2 regions of the Veillonella fallax genome follow, and region 2 is predicted to be linked to the other one. Evidence: riboswitches for the same ligand, from Rfam matches in the RefSeq annotation. Region 2 holds a riboswitch; the other holds the start of a gene.
The links. Region 2 has a riboswitch for cobalamin ahead of LKD20_RS06795 (methylmalonyl-CoA mutase family protein). Riboswitches for the same ligand answer to the same signal wherever they lie in the genome.
Positions count from the first base shown of each region.

Region 1: another riboswitch for cobalamin. It lies ahead of nikB (nickel ABC transporter permease); the one in region 2 lies ahead of LKD20_RS06795 (methylmalonyl-CoA mutase family protein).

Region 1 covers NZ_JAJEQD010000008.1:33,193-41,106, forward strand. Annotated here, with positions in the region: gene LKD20_RS05150 (argininosuccinate synthase) at 1-489, shown strand, start outside; gene argH (argininosuccinate lyase) at 489-1,916, shown strand; gene potE (putrescine-ornithine antiporter) at 2,534-3,865, shown strand; cobalamin riboswitch at 4,313-4,499, shown strand; gene nikB (nickel ABC transporter permease) at 4,648-5,586, shown strand; gene nikC (nickel transporter permease) at 5,586-6,407, shown strand; gene LKD20_RS05175 (ABC transporter substrate-binding protein) at 6,557-7,914, shown strand, end outside.
Region 2 covers NZ_JAJEQD010000012.1:34,416-42,329, forward strand. Annotated here, with positions in the region: gene meaB (methylmalonyl Co-A mutase-associated GTPase MeaB) at 1-1,151, opposite strand, end outside; gene scpA (methylmalonyl-CoA mutase) at 1,144-3,333, opposite strand; gene LKD20_RS06795 (methylmalonyl-CoA mutase family protein) at 3,338-5,500, opposite strand; cobalamin riboswitch at 5,794-5,969, opposite strand; gene rarD (EamA family transporter RarD) at 6,239-7,135, shown strand; gene LKD20_RS06805 (DUF3829 domain-containing protein) at 7,261-7,914, opposite strand, start outside.

The DNA.
Region 1 (7,914 bases), on a different contig from region 2:
TTGTTAGAAAAACTCAACGAAATTGGCGCACATTATGGTGTAGGCGTTGTAGATATCGTTGAAAATAGATTGGTAGGTATGAAATCTCGTGGTGTTTATGAAAACCCAGGCGGTTCCATCATCATGTATGCTCACAGAGAACTTGAATACCTTTGCCTCGATAGAGCTACATACCACTACAAAGAACTCATTGCTAATAAGTACGCTGAACTCGTATACGATGGCATGTGGTTCGCACCATTGATGAACGCTTTACAAGCATTCGTTGATGAAACTCAAAAAACTGTAACTGGTGAAGTAAAACTTAAATTGTACAAAGGCAACATTATCTCTGCTGGTGCAACTTCTCCATATTCCTTGTACAGCGAAGATTTCGTAACATTCGAAGAAGACGATGTATATAACCAAGCTGATGCGGCTGGTTTCATCAACTTGTTCGGTTTACCTCTTAAAATTAATGCATTGATGAAAGAAAAGGCAGGTAAATAATGGCTAAATTGTGGGGCGGGCGTTTCACAAAAGGCACTGATAAAGCGGTAGAGGATTTTACATCCTCTATCGCTTTTGATGCGCGGATGTACGCCGAAGATATTGCAGGCAGTAAAGCACATGCTACAATGCTGGCAAAACAAAATATTATCTCCGACGCAGATCGGGACGCTATTGTTGAGGGCTTAACAAAGATAAAAGGCCAAATCGATAAAGGGGAGTTCCCATTCTCCGTGGCTCTTGAAGATATTCATATGAATATTGAAAAACGCTTAACTGATGACATTGGCGAAGCAGGTGGTCGTTTACATACAGGCCGTAGCCGTAATGACCAATGCGCAGTTGATTTACATATGTACGTTCGTAAAGCCGTAGTAGAAATGGGCGAGCTTATCGTAGATATGCAAAAAGCTCTCATAGAAACGGCTGAAAAATACAGCGATGTTATCATGCCTGGCTATACGCATTTACAACGGGCTCAACCTGTATTGTTTGGTCATCATATGATGGCATACTTCTCTATGCTAGAGCGCGACTTTGACCGTTTGTTGATGGTCTTCAAACACGCAGACATCATGCCACTTGGTGCAGGGGCCTTAGCTGGTTCTACGTACGGTATTGATCAAACCTATACGCAAAAGCTACTCGGCTTCTCTCGTATTTACGAAAATAGTATGGATGCCGTATCTGACCGTGACTATGTAGTTGAATTCTTGTCCTTTGCATCTCTTGTGATGATGCATTTGAGCCGTCTTAGCGAAGAATTGATTTTGTGGTCTACCAATGAGTTTAACTTCATTGAACTTGATGATGCTCATTGCACAGGCTCTAGCATTATGCCACAAAAGAAAAATCCTGACGTATGTGAACTCGTTCGTGGTAAAACAGGTCGTACCTATGGCCACTTGTTAGGTTTATTAACTACATTAAAAGGCTTGCCACTTACATATAATAAAGATATGCAAGAGGATAAAGAGGGCATTTTTGATGCTATCGATACAGTACACTTTGCATTGTCCATTAATGCGGCTATGGTCCGTGGTATGAAGGTCAATGGGGCGCATATGAAAGCTGTCCTCGATGATGACTTCTCTAATGCTACAGATATGGCCGATTACCTTGCGAAAAAAGGCGTTCCATTCCGTGAAGCTCATGAAATCGTAGGTAATGCTGTACATCATTGCATTGAAAAAGGTTGTGTATTGCTTGATTTATCCGTTGAGGACTTCAAAGCTATCTCACATCATTTTGATGCAGATATCCTTGATGCCATTTCCATCGAAGCTTGCGTAGCTGGTCGTAATAACTATTCTGGTACTGCTCCAGAATGTGTGGAAAGACAACGTAGCAATGGTAAAGCTGTTATCGCTGGAGAAGAAAAACAAATTGCTCAGTGGAAAGCAATTGTAGAATCTGTGCAAGCATAATTGCTTTAGTAAGCCTAATGTTTTGATTTAGGGCTACATCCTGTACAAGAGTAACATTCAAAGTAATAGTTACTCTTGTGACATTGAAAATTTAAGATCGATATACATATAAGTCTTATGTTAAAGTGCTTTATATTAACCTTTAAGCTTATGTGTATATCGATTTTTTATTTGAATGATAGATAATTTCTAGAAAAGAGTTATTCTAATTGATAAATTACTATTAAAATGGTGTAAATTTATGTACGCATACAGTGGACTGCGCAAAAACAATAGTCTTGTACTAGGACACTATAACCATGATAGATAGTAAAAATCACATATATACACAGAATAAAATGGGGTAAAAATACACCCTGTCATTGTTAAAATGAGTTCTGTTCGTTTTAGATGATAAATTAACTATAATTTATTCAATTCGTGTAATAATGCTTGTCCGCCAATAAAGTACTTTCATTTTGGGTTCATAGGTGTTATTATTTAATTCGTAATAAGAATAACAACGGTAAATTCACATTCAAGCCCATCACAGCACGAACTGAATTTACTTAGCGGTATATTATATTTAAGTGAATTATGGACGAGAAAAAATTCACCTTTTGAAAGGGGATTGATACATGAAAACCACCGCTAAAAAAATGTCTGTATTCCAGCTAACCACAATGGTAGCAGCCAATATGCTAGGAGCTGGGATCATTATGTTACCAACTAATTTGGCTCAAGTTGGTACTATTTCAGTTTTATCTTGGCTCGTAACAGCTGTGGGTGCGCTTCTGTTAGCGTATATTTTTGCTCAAGCGGGTATGTTCTCTCAGATTAGAGGGGGCATGGGCGGTTATGCAGAACACCGCTTCGGTAAAACTGGACATTTTATGGCGAGCTATGCTTACAGCATATCTCTCATCATTGCTAATATCGCCATCGCGGTATCTGCCGTAGGTTATGGCGCAGCTTTCTTTGGTGTTGACCTTAATGCAACACAAACAAGCCAAGTAACAATTGTGCTTTTGTGGTTTGCAGCGATTTTGAACTTCCGTGGTAATCGCTTCACAGGTCGACTCAGCAACATGACTATTTGGGGCTCTATTGTGCCGGTTTTATTAATTGGTACAATCGGCTGGTATTGGTTTGATCCGTCTATTTATTGGGCGGCTTGGAACCCAAATGATCTTCCGTTTTACGATGCAGTAAAACAATCCATTTCCCTCACTTTGTGGGGCTTCCTAGGATTTGAGTCCGCAGCGGCTAATGCAGATGCTGTTGAGAATCCAAAGAAAAACGTACCTATCGCTACTGTGGCAGGTACATTAGCAGTGGCAGTGGTTTACATCTTGTCCACGAATGTTATGGCAGGTATCGTGCCTAACATTGACTTGTTAAATTCTAATGCACCATTTGGTTTGACATTTGTATACATGTTTAATGATACAATTGCAGACATCGTTATGGCTGCAATGGTTATTTCTTGCTTTGGCGCTTTGCTTTGCTGGCAATTCACATTGTCTCGCGTATTCAAAAGCGCAGCGGAAAATGGTTACTTCCCTAAAGTATTTGCTCGTGTAAATAGCAAAGATGCTCCTGTTCGTGGCGTATTCATTTTACTCGCTGTTGAAACATTACTTACATTGTTCACTGCTAGCGACTCCTTACGTGAGCAATTTGAAATCTTAGTAAACTTAGCGGTTGTAACTAACGTAGTACCGTATGTATTGTGCATCTTGGCAGTACCTACAATGATGCGTATGGCTGGTGTAGCTGAAAGCCGTATTAAACGTTCCAACTACGTGTTCGGCGCAGGCGTTATCTACTGTTTATATGCAATTTACGCATGTGGCTTTGATGCTATGGTAGGTAGTGCAGTAGCGGTAAGCATCGGTTTCGTGATCTATGTTTTGCGTAAAGCGTGGACTACACGCAAAGCGCACCGCTTACAACAAAGTATCGATTAACTGAATATCTCTCGTCTTATTAGAGGCTGTTACTAGGTAATAGCCTCTTTTTTGTATGTAATTTAAATCGTTACATGTATTTTAAACCGTTGTATGTATTTTAACCGTATATGGGGTTCAGCTTTTTGGGTAGACTTATCCTTTGATCGTTGAGTTACTGGATACGTATTAGGAGGAGATTAATAAATGCTTATTTTATATAAAGAAATATTATATGGCCCTTTATTATCACATTTTTTAATATATATACATCTATATACAGTCTATGCTTGAAAAATTATATATATAAAGGTATTTTTAGGGGTTTATACATAAAATTGACAATTATCACTAATCGATATTTTTTATTAGTATAAAAATTATATTGATTTTATTGAATATAATGATACCCCTAAGGGGTATGCGTATTGTAAACATAATATTAATATAGTATATTTATAATCGATAAAAATGAATAAACTAATGAGTGTCGGTATTACCGAGCGTAAAAGAGGAAAATGGGTGGAAATCCCATACTATGCAAATAGCTGTAATGAGGAGCAAGGTTTCATTATAGGGTCACTAGGAGACTGGGAAGGCCGAAATGTTGCGATGAATCATGAGTCAGAAAGCCTGCTCTAGATGGCATGGCATGTATATGCCGTGTTTAATTTAGGTTAGTCAGGTGGACTAACCTTTTTTGTTGTTTTCCTATATGCACCTCTGCTATATCGGGTGAAATAAGCATATTAGTTGTTCATTTAGATTATTGTAGTATTTAGAGAGTATAGGAGGAGGCGCCTATGGGCAAACGCTTTGCTAAACAGCTAGGTCAATTCATTGTTACACTGTTTGGCATTACTTTTTTAACATTTTGTCTCACTTATTTAGCACCAGGCGATCCAGTAACGATGTTACTAGAAACGGCAGATACAATTGTATCTCAGGAGCTTATCGATGAAACTCGAGCTCAGCTTGGGTTAGATAAACCGTTTATAGTGCAATATGCAAACTGGGTTGTGAATGCTGCACAAGGTGACTTAGGGATGAGTTACTCTGCTAAAAAGCCTGTTGTAGATCGTATGTTGGAGGCTTTGCCAGGGACAGTTATGTTGGCAGGTACATCATTAGTATTTACATTGCTCTATGCATTGCCGGCAGGGATTATAAGCGCCTTAAATCGAAACAAATGGATCGACTATCTGTTGCGCGTTGCTTCCTTTGTAGGCGTGTCTATGCCATCATTCTGGTTAGGCCTTGTACTGATTTATATCTTTGGCCTTAAATTAGGACTTGTTCCTATTGCATCTTCTCGTGTAACTCCTATCGGTGTAATTCTACCAGCCGTTACATTAGCTGTTGTAGTCGGGTCCAAGTACATGCGCCAAGTTCGTCTCGTTATTCTTGAAGAAATGCAAAAGGATTATGTTATCGGCGCACGTGCTCGTGGTGTGAGTGAGATGAAAATTTTATTCGGTCATATTTTGCCTAATGCAGTATTACCACTCATCACTATACTAGGCGTTGTTATCGGTTGGTTATTAGGCGGTGTTGCAGTTATTGAAATGGTATTCTCCTGGCCTGGCCTTGGAAATATGGCAGTATATGCCATTACTATGCGCGACTATCCATTGATCGAAGGTTTTGTGTTGTGGGTTGCCTTAGCATATATGTGTATTAACGCATTAGTTGATGCGTCATATATCCTATTAGACCCTAGATTGAAAAGGGAGAGAGCATAATGGCAGAATTTATTCAAAAACATAAATTGTTCTCTTTCTATAGCGCCTTGATGATTGCGGTAGTTCTCATAGCTATATTTGCACCATGGCTTGCTCCGGGTGATGCTTTTAGCTCAAATCTGAGTCAAGCATTACAAGCGCCAAGTAGTCAACATTGGTTTGGTACAGATAAGCTTGGTCGTGATGTATTGTCTCGCATCATTTATGGTACACAGTTATCCTTGTTTATGGGTGTCAGTATCGTTGTTATCATGGTAAGCATTGGTACTATTATCGGTGCCGTAGCTGGTTATTTCGGTGGTAAAATCGAAATGGTCCTCATGCGTTTTGCAGATATTATGTTATCCTTCCCAGGCGTTGTGTTAGCCATTGCTATTGCTGGTATTTTGGGTGGTAGCATTGTGAATACGATTATAGCGCTATCTGTAGTTGGTTGGGCAAAATATGCTCGTCTTGTACGGTCTATGACGTTGAAAGTTCGCGGTGAAGAGTATGTAACGGCGGCTGTCATGATGGGGGCCTCTACAACGACTATTCTAAGACGTCATATCATTCCCAATATCCTTCCTCTTGTTGTTACAACAGGGGCACTTGATATTGGGGCTATCATGATTGAAGTAGCAGGTCTTTCCTTCCTTGGCTTTGGTGCTCAACCACCAACACCAGAATGGGGTCTTATGCTTAATGAAGGACGCCAATATTTGCAAACGAGCCCTTGGCTCATGGCATTCCCTGGTATGTCCATCCTTATCGTAGTTGCTATCTTTAACCTTTGGTCTGATTCCTTACGGGACGTAGTGGATCCTAAGAACCAAGGTTAGTTACGTGTGATGCTTATTTATAGCTTGTGTTGTGAAAGTTGTTATATAAATAGGCGGTAATAAGGTTTTTCCATTATGACTATTGTAGATTGTAGTGGTCATGATGTGTATGTTTTATGTTTATATGTAATGGTACAAGGAGATTTTACATGAAAAAATCTTGGAAAAAAGCCCTCTTAGCAGGTCTTAGCATTGTAATGATGGGTTCCTTCATTGCTGGTTGCGGCTCTGATAATAATGGTGCTGCTAATAAGGATGTTTTAAAAGTTGGTGTAACTAACTTCGCATCCACATTAGAACCTACAGAAAACTTCTTCGCATGGGTTGTCATGCGCTATGGTGTAGGCGAAACATTGGCTAAGTTTGACGAACAAATGAAACCTCAACCATGGATTGCATCTAAATGGGAAGTATCCCCAGACCATAAAACGTGGACTTTCACAATCAATGATAAGGTGAAATTCTCTAATGGTAAAAAAGTTGATGCTGCAGCAGTTAAAGCATCTATCGAACGGGCTTTTGAAAAATCCAATCGTGCAAAAACATTCTTCGAATATGACTCTATGGAAGCTAATGGTCAACAATTAGTTATTCATACAACAAAAGAATATCCTAATATGCCTGGCCTTTTAGCGGATCCGTTATTCCTAATCGTTGATGTACAATCTGAAAAAGATGGCCGTAACTTTGCGAAGGAAGGTCCTATTGGTACAGGTCCATACGTAGTTAAATCTTTCACAAAAGAACGTGCTGAGATGGCTGCTAACGAAAACTATTGGGATGGTACAGTACCATTTAAAACTGTAGAAATTCCTTCCATCGACGATCCTAATACGCGTGCTATGAGCTTGCAATCTGGTGATGTTGATATGGCGGTTAACATCGGTGCTGGTGAAATGGGCTTATTCCAAAATAACGATAAGTTCAAGGTTGATGAAATCGCATCTCTTCGCGTAGTATTGGCTCGTATCAACCAAAAAGGTGTTCTTGGTGATGACAAAGTTCGTGCAGCTGTAATTTCCGCAACAGATCGCAAAAACTATGCCGATGTATTGCTAAAAGGCACATTCATTCCTGGTTCCGCACCAATTCCACCATCCATGGACTATGGCTTCAAAGATTTGAAAGATCCTAATGCGTATAATCCTGAACGTTCTAAACAATTATTAGCAGAAGATGGCTGGAAAGATACTGATGGGGACGGCATCCTTGATAAAGATGGCAAACCATTAACATTCAACTTCGTAGTATATAACTCTCGTGCAGAATTACCACTTTATGCAGAAGCTGTTCAAGCAGACCTTAAAAAAGTGGGTATCGACATGAAAATCAAAACAGTTGACTATAACTTGATTGATAAAATGGGTCAAGATGGCGACTATGATATGCTTATCTCCAACATCGTAACTGCTAATACAGGCGATCCAATCTGGTTCTTAGCTAACTACTGGCATACTAATGTGGATGGTTCCAACCCTCAAAACGGTTCTGGTTACTCCAATCCACA
Region 2 (7,914 bases):
ATACGACCTTGAATGACGACATTATTAAAGAATAGGTTGTGCAAGTGTTCGTCAATCATATCGCGTACCCAACGGAGGGATTGTTCTTGACGGCGTTTTAAGAAGACCCCATTTTCTTTACCTTGTTCAGTAAATTCTTGGATTACATCCCACAATTCATCGAGGCCATCCTTTGTAACGGCTGAGCAAGTGTAGGCTTGGGTTTTCCATTTTTCCGTAGCAGGACGAATGTAATGCAACATCCGATCGTAATCGCTACGAGCGATGAGAGCGCGCTTGAGGTTATCCCCATCAGCCTTGTTGACCACAATAGCATCGGCCAGCTCCATAACGCCTTTTTTGATGCCTTGTAATTCATCGCCTGCACCTGTTAATACGATGAGCATAAAGAAGTCTACCATGGAACGCACGGTAACTTCACTTTGCCCAACCCCAACGGTTTCAACGAGAATGATATCGTATCCAGCAGCCTCGCAAAGTAGCATGGTCTCTCTACTTTTACGAGCTACACCGCCTAGTGTACCACCTGCCGGCGACGGACGAATGTACGCGTCAGGATGTTTCGTCAATGTTTCCATCCGCGTTTTATCGCCCAAAATACTGCCCTTTGTGACTTGGCTCGTAGGGTCTACAGCAAGTACGGCTACCTTGTAACCTGCTTCAATGAGCATGTTACCAAAGGCTTCAATAAATGTACTTTTACCAGCCCCAGGCACACCAGTAATACCGATGCGCAACGCCTTGCCCGTGCGAGGCAATATAGCTTGCAATACTTGTTGAGCTAATTTAAAGTGTTCCTTATTATTACTTTCTACTAACGTAATAGCCCGTGAAAGTATAACGCGGTCCCCCTGCTCGATACCGCGTACATAATCAGCGACAGTTAACTTCTTTCGCCGCTGTACGGGACGTACCGACGGAGCCAGATGAGCGGAGCTAGACAAGAGGCCATCATGCATTTCCTTGACGCCTTTCATCACGTGAGACGCAAAGGTATCATCTTTCTTCGCATCTTCTGGCACCCAATCCGGACGATACGTACTACCCTCGGTGTTTGCGTTTTTTACACCTAATTCGGGAGCGTTACTGCCACGAGCAATGCTTTGTGCATTGCGCAATTCATCCGGAGTAGGCCGTTTATTATCAGTCATTGTCTTCGTCTTGAACGTGGCTAGTCAATGTTTCTAGTAATTTTTTCGCCGCTACAGGCAAAACTGTACCAGGGCCAAAGATAGCCACTGCGCCATGTTCGCGTAGGAACTCATAGTCCTGAGCAGGGATTACGCCACCAATGGCAACTAAAATATCTCCACGACCTCGCTTGTTGAGTTCTTCTACAAGTTGAGGTAACAATGTTTTGTGACCTGCCGCAAGAGAACTGAAGCCGACGATGTGAACGTCATTATCCACCGCATCTTGTGCTGTTTCTTCTGGAGTTTGGAACAAAGGTCCAATATCCACGTCAAAGCCCATATCCGCGAAGGATGTAGCGATAACTTTGGCACCGCGGTCATGACCGTCTTGGCCCATCTTCGCAATCATGATACGAGGGCGACGACCTTCGAGTTCTTCAAAGTCATCCGCCATTTGACGTACTTCTTTGATAACATCGTCATCTTCATATTCGCTGGAGTATACACCGGAAATAGAGCGAATAACCGCTTTATGACGGCCACAAACTTTTTCAACAGCAAAGGAAATTTCACCCAAGGATGCACGAGCACGAGCAGCTTCAAGTGCAAGAGCAAGCAAGTTGCCTTCCCCAGATTCTGTAGCATTGGTAATCGCTTCGAGACAGGATTGAACCTTATCTTCATCACGGTTAGCGCGCAATTGTTCAAGACGACGAATTTGCGCTTCTCGTACAGCTGTGTTATCTACGTCGAGGATATCCAATGGATCTTCTTTGTCTAGACGATACTTATTAATACCGATGATAGCTTCACGGCCAGAGTCGATACGAGCTTGACGACGAGCTGCCGCTTCTTCGATACGCATCTTAGGAAGACCAGTGTCAATTGCTTTCGCCATACCACCAAGGGATTCGATTTCTTGGATATGACCCCAAGCGCGACGAATCAATTCATCAGTTAATGCTTCTACATAGTAGGAGCCGCCCCATGGGTCGATAACCTTACATACTTTAGTTTCATCTTGGATATAAAGCTGAGTATTACGGGCAATACGGGCAGAGAAGTCCGTAGGCAATGCGATAGCTTCATCAAGTGCATTAGTATGTAGGGATTGAGTATGACCCAATGCAGCACCCATCGCTTCCATACATGTACGAGCCACGTTGTTGAATGGATCTTGTTCTGTTAAGGACCAACCAGATGTTTGACTATGTGTACGAAGAGCCATGGATTTTGGATTTTCAGAACCGAAGCTCTTAATAATCTTAGCCCACAACATACGAGCTGCACGCATTTTCGCTACTTCCATGAAGTAGTTTTTACCGATTGCCCAGAAGAAGGACAACCGTGGGGCGAATTTATCTACGTGAAGGCCTGCATTTACACCGGTACGGATGTATTCAAGGCCATCGGCCAAGGTGTAACCTAATTCGATATCTGCCGTAGCACCTGCTTCTTGCATATGGTAGCCAGAAATGGAGATACTGTTGAATTTAGGCATGTACTGAGAAGTGTACGCAAAGATATCACCGATAATGCGCATGGACGTAGCTGGAGGGTAAATATAGGTATTACGCACCATGAATTCTTTCAAGATATCATTTTGGATTGTACCAGCCATAACCTTTTTATCAACGCCTTGTTCTTCACCAGCTAGGATATAGAACGCCATGACAGGCAATACGGCGCCGTTCATTGTCATGGATACGGACATTTGGTCGAGAGGAATACCGGAGAACAGAATTTCCATATCGAGGATGGAGTCTACCGCAACACCGGCTTTACCAACGTCACCTACTACGCGCGGATGGTCGGAGTCATAGCCACGGTGTGTAGCAAGGTCAAAGGCAATGGACAAACCTTTTTGGCCCGCTGCCAAGTTACGACGGTAGAACGCATTAGATTCTTCTGCTGTGGAGAAACCAGCGTACTGACGTACTGTCCAAGGACGAGTTACGTACATTGTGGAATAAGGTCCACGCAAGAATGGAGGTACACCAGCCATGTAGTCAAGGTGTGTCATTCCTTCATAATCCATCTCTGTGTAGAGAGGTTTTAGTTGGATTTGCTCCATTGTCGTATTATATAAATCTTCAAAGCTTTTTCCTGTTTCTTTTTGAAGTTCAGCAAGCCATGCATCGCGAGATGTCGGCGACTGAGATCCCAAGCCAAGAGAGGAGAAGTCTGGATTTTTAAACATGAGCTCACATCCCTTTCTTATCTTGTAACGTATGTAAGATTTCGTAGCAATTTGCACGAACGGAAATGAAGTCGTCTACGCCAGCTTCACGATATACAGGCTCTAGGTCCTTAGAAGGTGCCCCTGCCAAAATAACCGTTACATTCGGCATAGTTTCTTTCAATTCTTTTGCAAGTGGTGGAACCAATTCAGGATACGTATCATCTGTAGAACAGATAACTACCACATCGGCGCCACTTTCACGAGCCGCTTTAGCCGCATCAGCCGTTGTTTCATGACCATCATTTTTGATGACTTCGAATGCCGCTACTTCAAAGAAGCCTGTGGAGAAGTCCGCACGAGGTTTATGTTGAGGGATTGGGCCCATATTAGCCAAGAATACCTTCACATTGTCTTTCGTACGTTGTTTATACGCTTCCGTGCGCATGCGAAGGGCTTCGAATTGTTCAGTCCAGCGATGTGCTGTAATTGGTTCGATTGTTTCAGAAGCAATATCACCGGCATCTAAAGCCTTACGGATTTGACGGATTGTCAATTTTTGTAATGCACCAAGCTCAATAAGTCCAATCAACGCGCCTGGTTCTGTTGTACTTGCTTCTAGAGTAGCCTGTGCTTTCACAACCGCATCAGCCTCTGCACCTGCCAAGTACTCATCAATTTGAGCAGCACGTTTTTGACGCAATGTTTCTTGATTTTCTGGTTTTGGATCAAGCAATTCTTCCGTCATGTTCGCATACATGTTGTTACCAACTGCAACGTCCTTACGGAATGCAAGGTTCTTGAAGCGTTCTTCGAGGATTGCTTTCACTTGAGCTTGAGGATAGCCTTCTTTCAAGGCTGCAATAATGCCTCCTTTAGACTCGATGGTTTGGAACTCAGCCCAAATTTTTTCACATAGTTCAGCAGCCAATGTTTCCACGTACCAAGAACCGCCTACAGGATCCACAGGTTGACGCAACTCGAATTCAGTTTGCAACATAACTTGGATGTTACGAGCAATACGGCGAGAGAAATCGTCAGCTTTGCGAATTGGTTGGTCAAACGGAGATACTTCAAGGCTGTTCAAACCGCCTACAACGCCAGAGAATGCTTGTGTCGTATTGCGCAACAAATTTACATATGGGTCGTATACAGTTTTTGTGAAAGCAGATGTTCTGCCGTGTACATGAACGGCGCGGTCCGCTTCTTCAGCACCGAAAGCTTCCATAATGCGAGCCCAAAGTACGCGTAAGGCACGTAATTTAGCAATTTCCATAAAGAAGTTAGCACCTAAGGAGAATGTGAACATCAAGCTCTTCGCGATGGTGTGAATGTCGATGTTACGTTGTGCTAATTGACGCACGTAGCACACAGCCGTTGCCAATGCATAGGCAACCTCTTGCACATCGTTAGCGCCGCCATTAGCGTATACATCGCCGGATACAAGCACTGTTTTAAGCTCTGGTGCCTGTTCTTTAGCCCATACAACAGTATGTGCCATTTCATCAAAGGCTGTATCTAAGGAAATGTGCAAAGCACCGTCTTTCGCCATAACGCCGATAGGGTCAGCACCAACGAGACCTTTCAAGTCAGACGTTTGTTTTTTAGCGCCTTTCACTGTAGCCGCTAACATACCAAGCAAGATGGCTGCAGAAGCACCAGTTTCAATGTACAAAGGGTTTTCCTTCAAATTGAAGCGGTCGATTAATTGTTTGCAGTCATCCATGGTGGATACAGATGTACCACCAACGCCAACAGATGCGCCTACTTGCACGTCTTGATCATGACGTGTTGCTTCATCGAGGCGGATATTGTGAATAGTGCCACCTTTTACAATCTCGTATAAACTTGCATGATTAGCATCTTTAGGCAAAGAGTCATCTACATATTGGGATACACCCCAAGAGTCTTTAATATAACCACTTGCCTTAGTGCCACGTAAGAACTCACCTGCCCCAGGGTATACGCCCTTTGGAATTGCTTCTGCATGCAATGCAGGTGTGTAAATCGGCTGCAACGTAATACCTTCATAGGTTTTCGTGAACATCTTCTTGTGGAAGTCGCCACCCTTTAACGCCTTTTCAACCTCTGCCTGCCATTGTTCATACGTAGGTTTCTCAAATTCATCAAAGGATACAGGAGCTAATAGATCGCGTTCAGCATCCTTTGAAGTCTTTTTGTCAGACATATATGTGCCTCCTTTTCAACTCGAAACCATACCGAGAAACAGCGCACCGTACCTACAATTGTTATGCTTATACACCACCAAAGCTTTCCTATCTATGGATCACATCAACCTCAAATCTGTGTCCATCAGTTTACTAACAATAAAGCCTGATGTATATGCTCAACAGTCACTTTCAAGGGCAACAAAAAACGTGCCACCCAAAAGTGACACGTAAGGTTCCTTGTTGAAAAGTATGCCAAAAAACACTGAAACCAGCATACCTCAATCCCCTTCCTATCGCTCGTAGGTACATAACGGTGATTATCAAATAGGCAGTTCTCCTGGCTCGGGCTCATCGCCTTGCTTTCGCCTTCCCAGATTGCTCCAGTGACATTTTTGAAAGCAGGCTCGTCCTTACAGTGGCGGGACCGCATCGGCTTGTACCGATTTCTCTATTAAGTCTTGCGACACCTATTCTCTATATTCGTTGTTCTAAGTCCAATATAGTGTAAGATTATGCACAAAGTCAATGAACATAACAGTTAATCATAAGTATCAAATTTTAGGTTATAACTAATGCATATTTAAAATGATAAAAACTCATCACTTTCAAATACACGTATTCATCGCTATCAAATATACGTATTCATTGTCTGCAAATCGAGTTATAAATCGAGTACAAATCATCATAAAATCTAAGCCCACGCACAAATGCAAACACAATGCGTGATATAATGAATACAATCACAAGGAGGCATTATGGAGCATACAAGTAAAAAAGGTCTAATGACAGCCCTTAGTTGCTATATCATCTGGGGCTTACTCCCTCTCTATTGGGCATTATTAAACCATGTTTCACCATATAATATACTGGCGCAGCGCATTATCTGGTCAGGCATTTGCATGGCCATCGTTGTATTTGGCTTACATTTTAAACAGTTCAAAAAGGACTTTCAATTACTAAAAGAACAGCGCTCACAACTATTACTACTGTTGCTAGCATCAGTCATCATCAGCGTAAATTGGTTTACCTACATTTGGGCCATCGCCAACAACCAAATTATGGACACGAGCCTTGGCTATTACATCAACCCACTCTTTAATGTAGTGTTAGGTGTCATCCTATTTAAAGAGGTTCTATCTGTACCGAAAAAACTAAGCGTCCTCATCGCTACCATCGGCATCGTCTTGCTCACCTATCAAGTGGGATCCTTGCCGTTAGTGTCGATGATCCTCGCCATTTCCTTCGGTCTCTATGGGGTCGTAAAAAAGAAACTGCTCATCTCGCCCTTTACAAGCATCGCCTTTGAGGCTTGGCTATTAACACCACTAGCCTTACTCTATACGACCATGGTCGATAATACAGTGTGGTCCTATTTCGGAACAGATTGGTATACATCCATGCTACTCATAGCATGCGGTCTGACTACATCGGTTCCATTGGTGCTATTCTCCTATGGCGCCCAACTGTTGCCGCTCAACCTACTAGGCTTCCTACAATATGTATCCCCTACTATTGCCTTGTTGCTAGCTATTTTCTACTTTGGTGAAAGCTTTGGCACACCACAAATGATCGCCTTTGGTTGTATCTGGATAGCCTTAGTATTGTTCTCATTATCAAATCAAATTACAACGCGCATTAGCCTAAAAAAGTAAGTAATATACTAACAATATAATAATCAACTAAAAAAGCTGTATCAAATGATATCCTCATTCGATACAGCTTTCTTTTTATATCTTATATATGCCTATTAATTTATCACACTATTCTTCTAGCTTGCTTATTGATCCAATTCATTCATATTGGTTGTATTCATATTTGAAATATAACGGTTATAGGCCTCAACCATATGTTTATAATCGTTATCTTGTTTGGATCCCATATAGGTACGGATCGCACCAATCGTAGAATTTACAGAGGTCTTAACAGGGTCATACTTAGGGCTAGAAATACCATTCGCTAAATCACCAATAGCTTGTAGCTCTTGATTGATCGCATTTACATCTGGTTCTTTTTCACTATCTAGCTTTTCTAGGACTGCAGTAAGTCGCAAAGAAACCTCTTGTGCAGCGGCTGCATTTTTCTTACCTGCATCACGCAATTGTTGCAACCGTTGTTGCAATCGGTCCGTGTTAATCTTATGCATCAAATTATCAAAGTCAGCATAAATAGGAATAAATTGTTCGTATAACTGAACATATTTAGGGCCTAATTGTTGCTCCTTAGCATAGTTATCTGTAGTATACCCTTTAGATTTATAGTATGCATCAAGTTCTTCCGCAACCGGTGTAATTTCGTTTAATTTTGAAAGTAGCTTATCTAAAGGCTCCTTCATTTCATCATACGGAATACCTGCTTGCTTAGCCTCTTCTAATTCTTTTTGTAGCTGTTTAAAGTTCGGCGCATTAAATACAGTTAAATGCTGCCCCGCTTT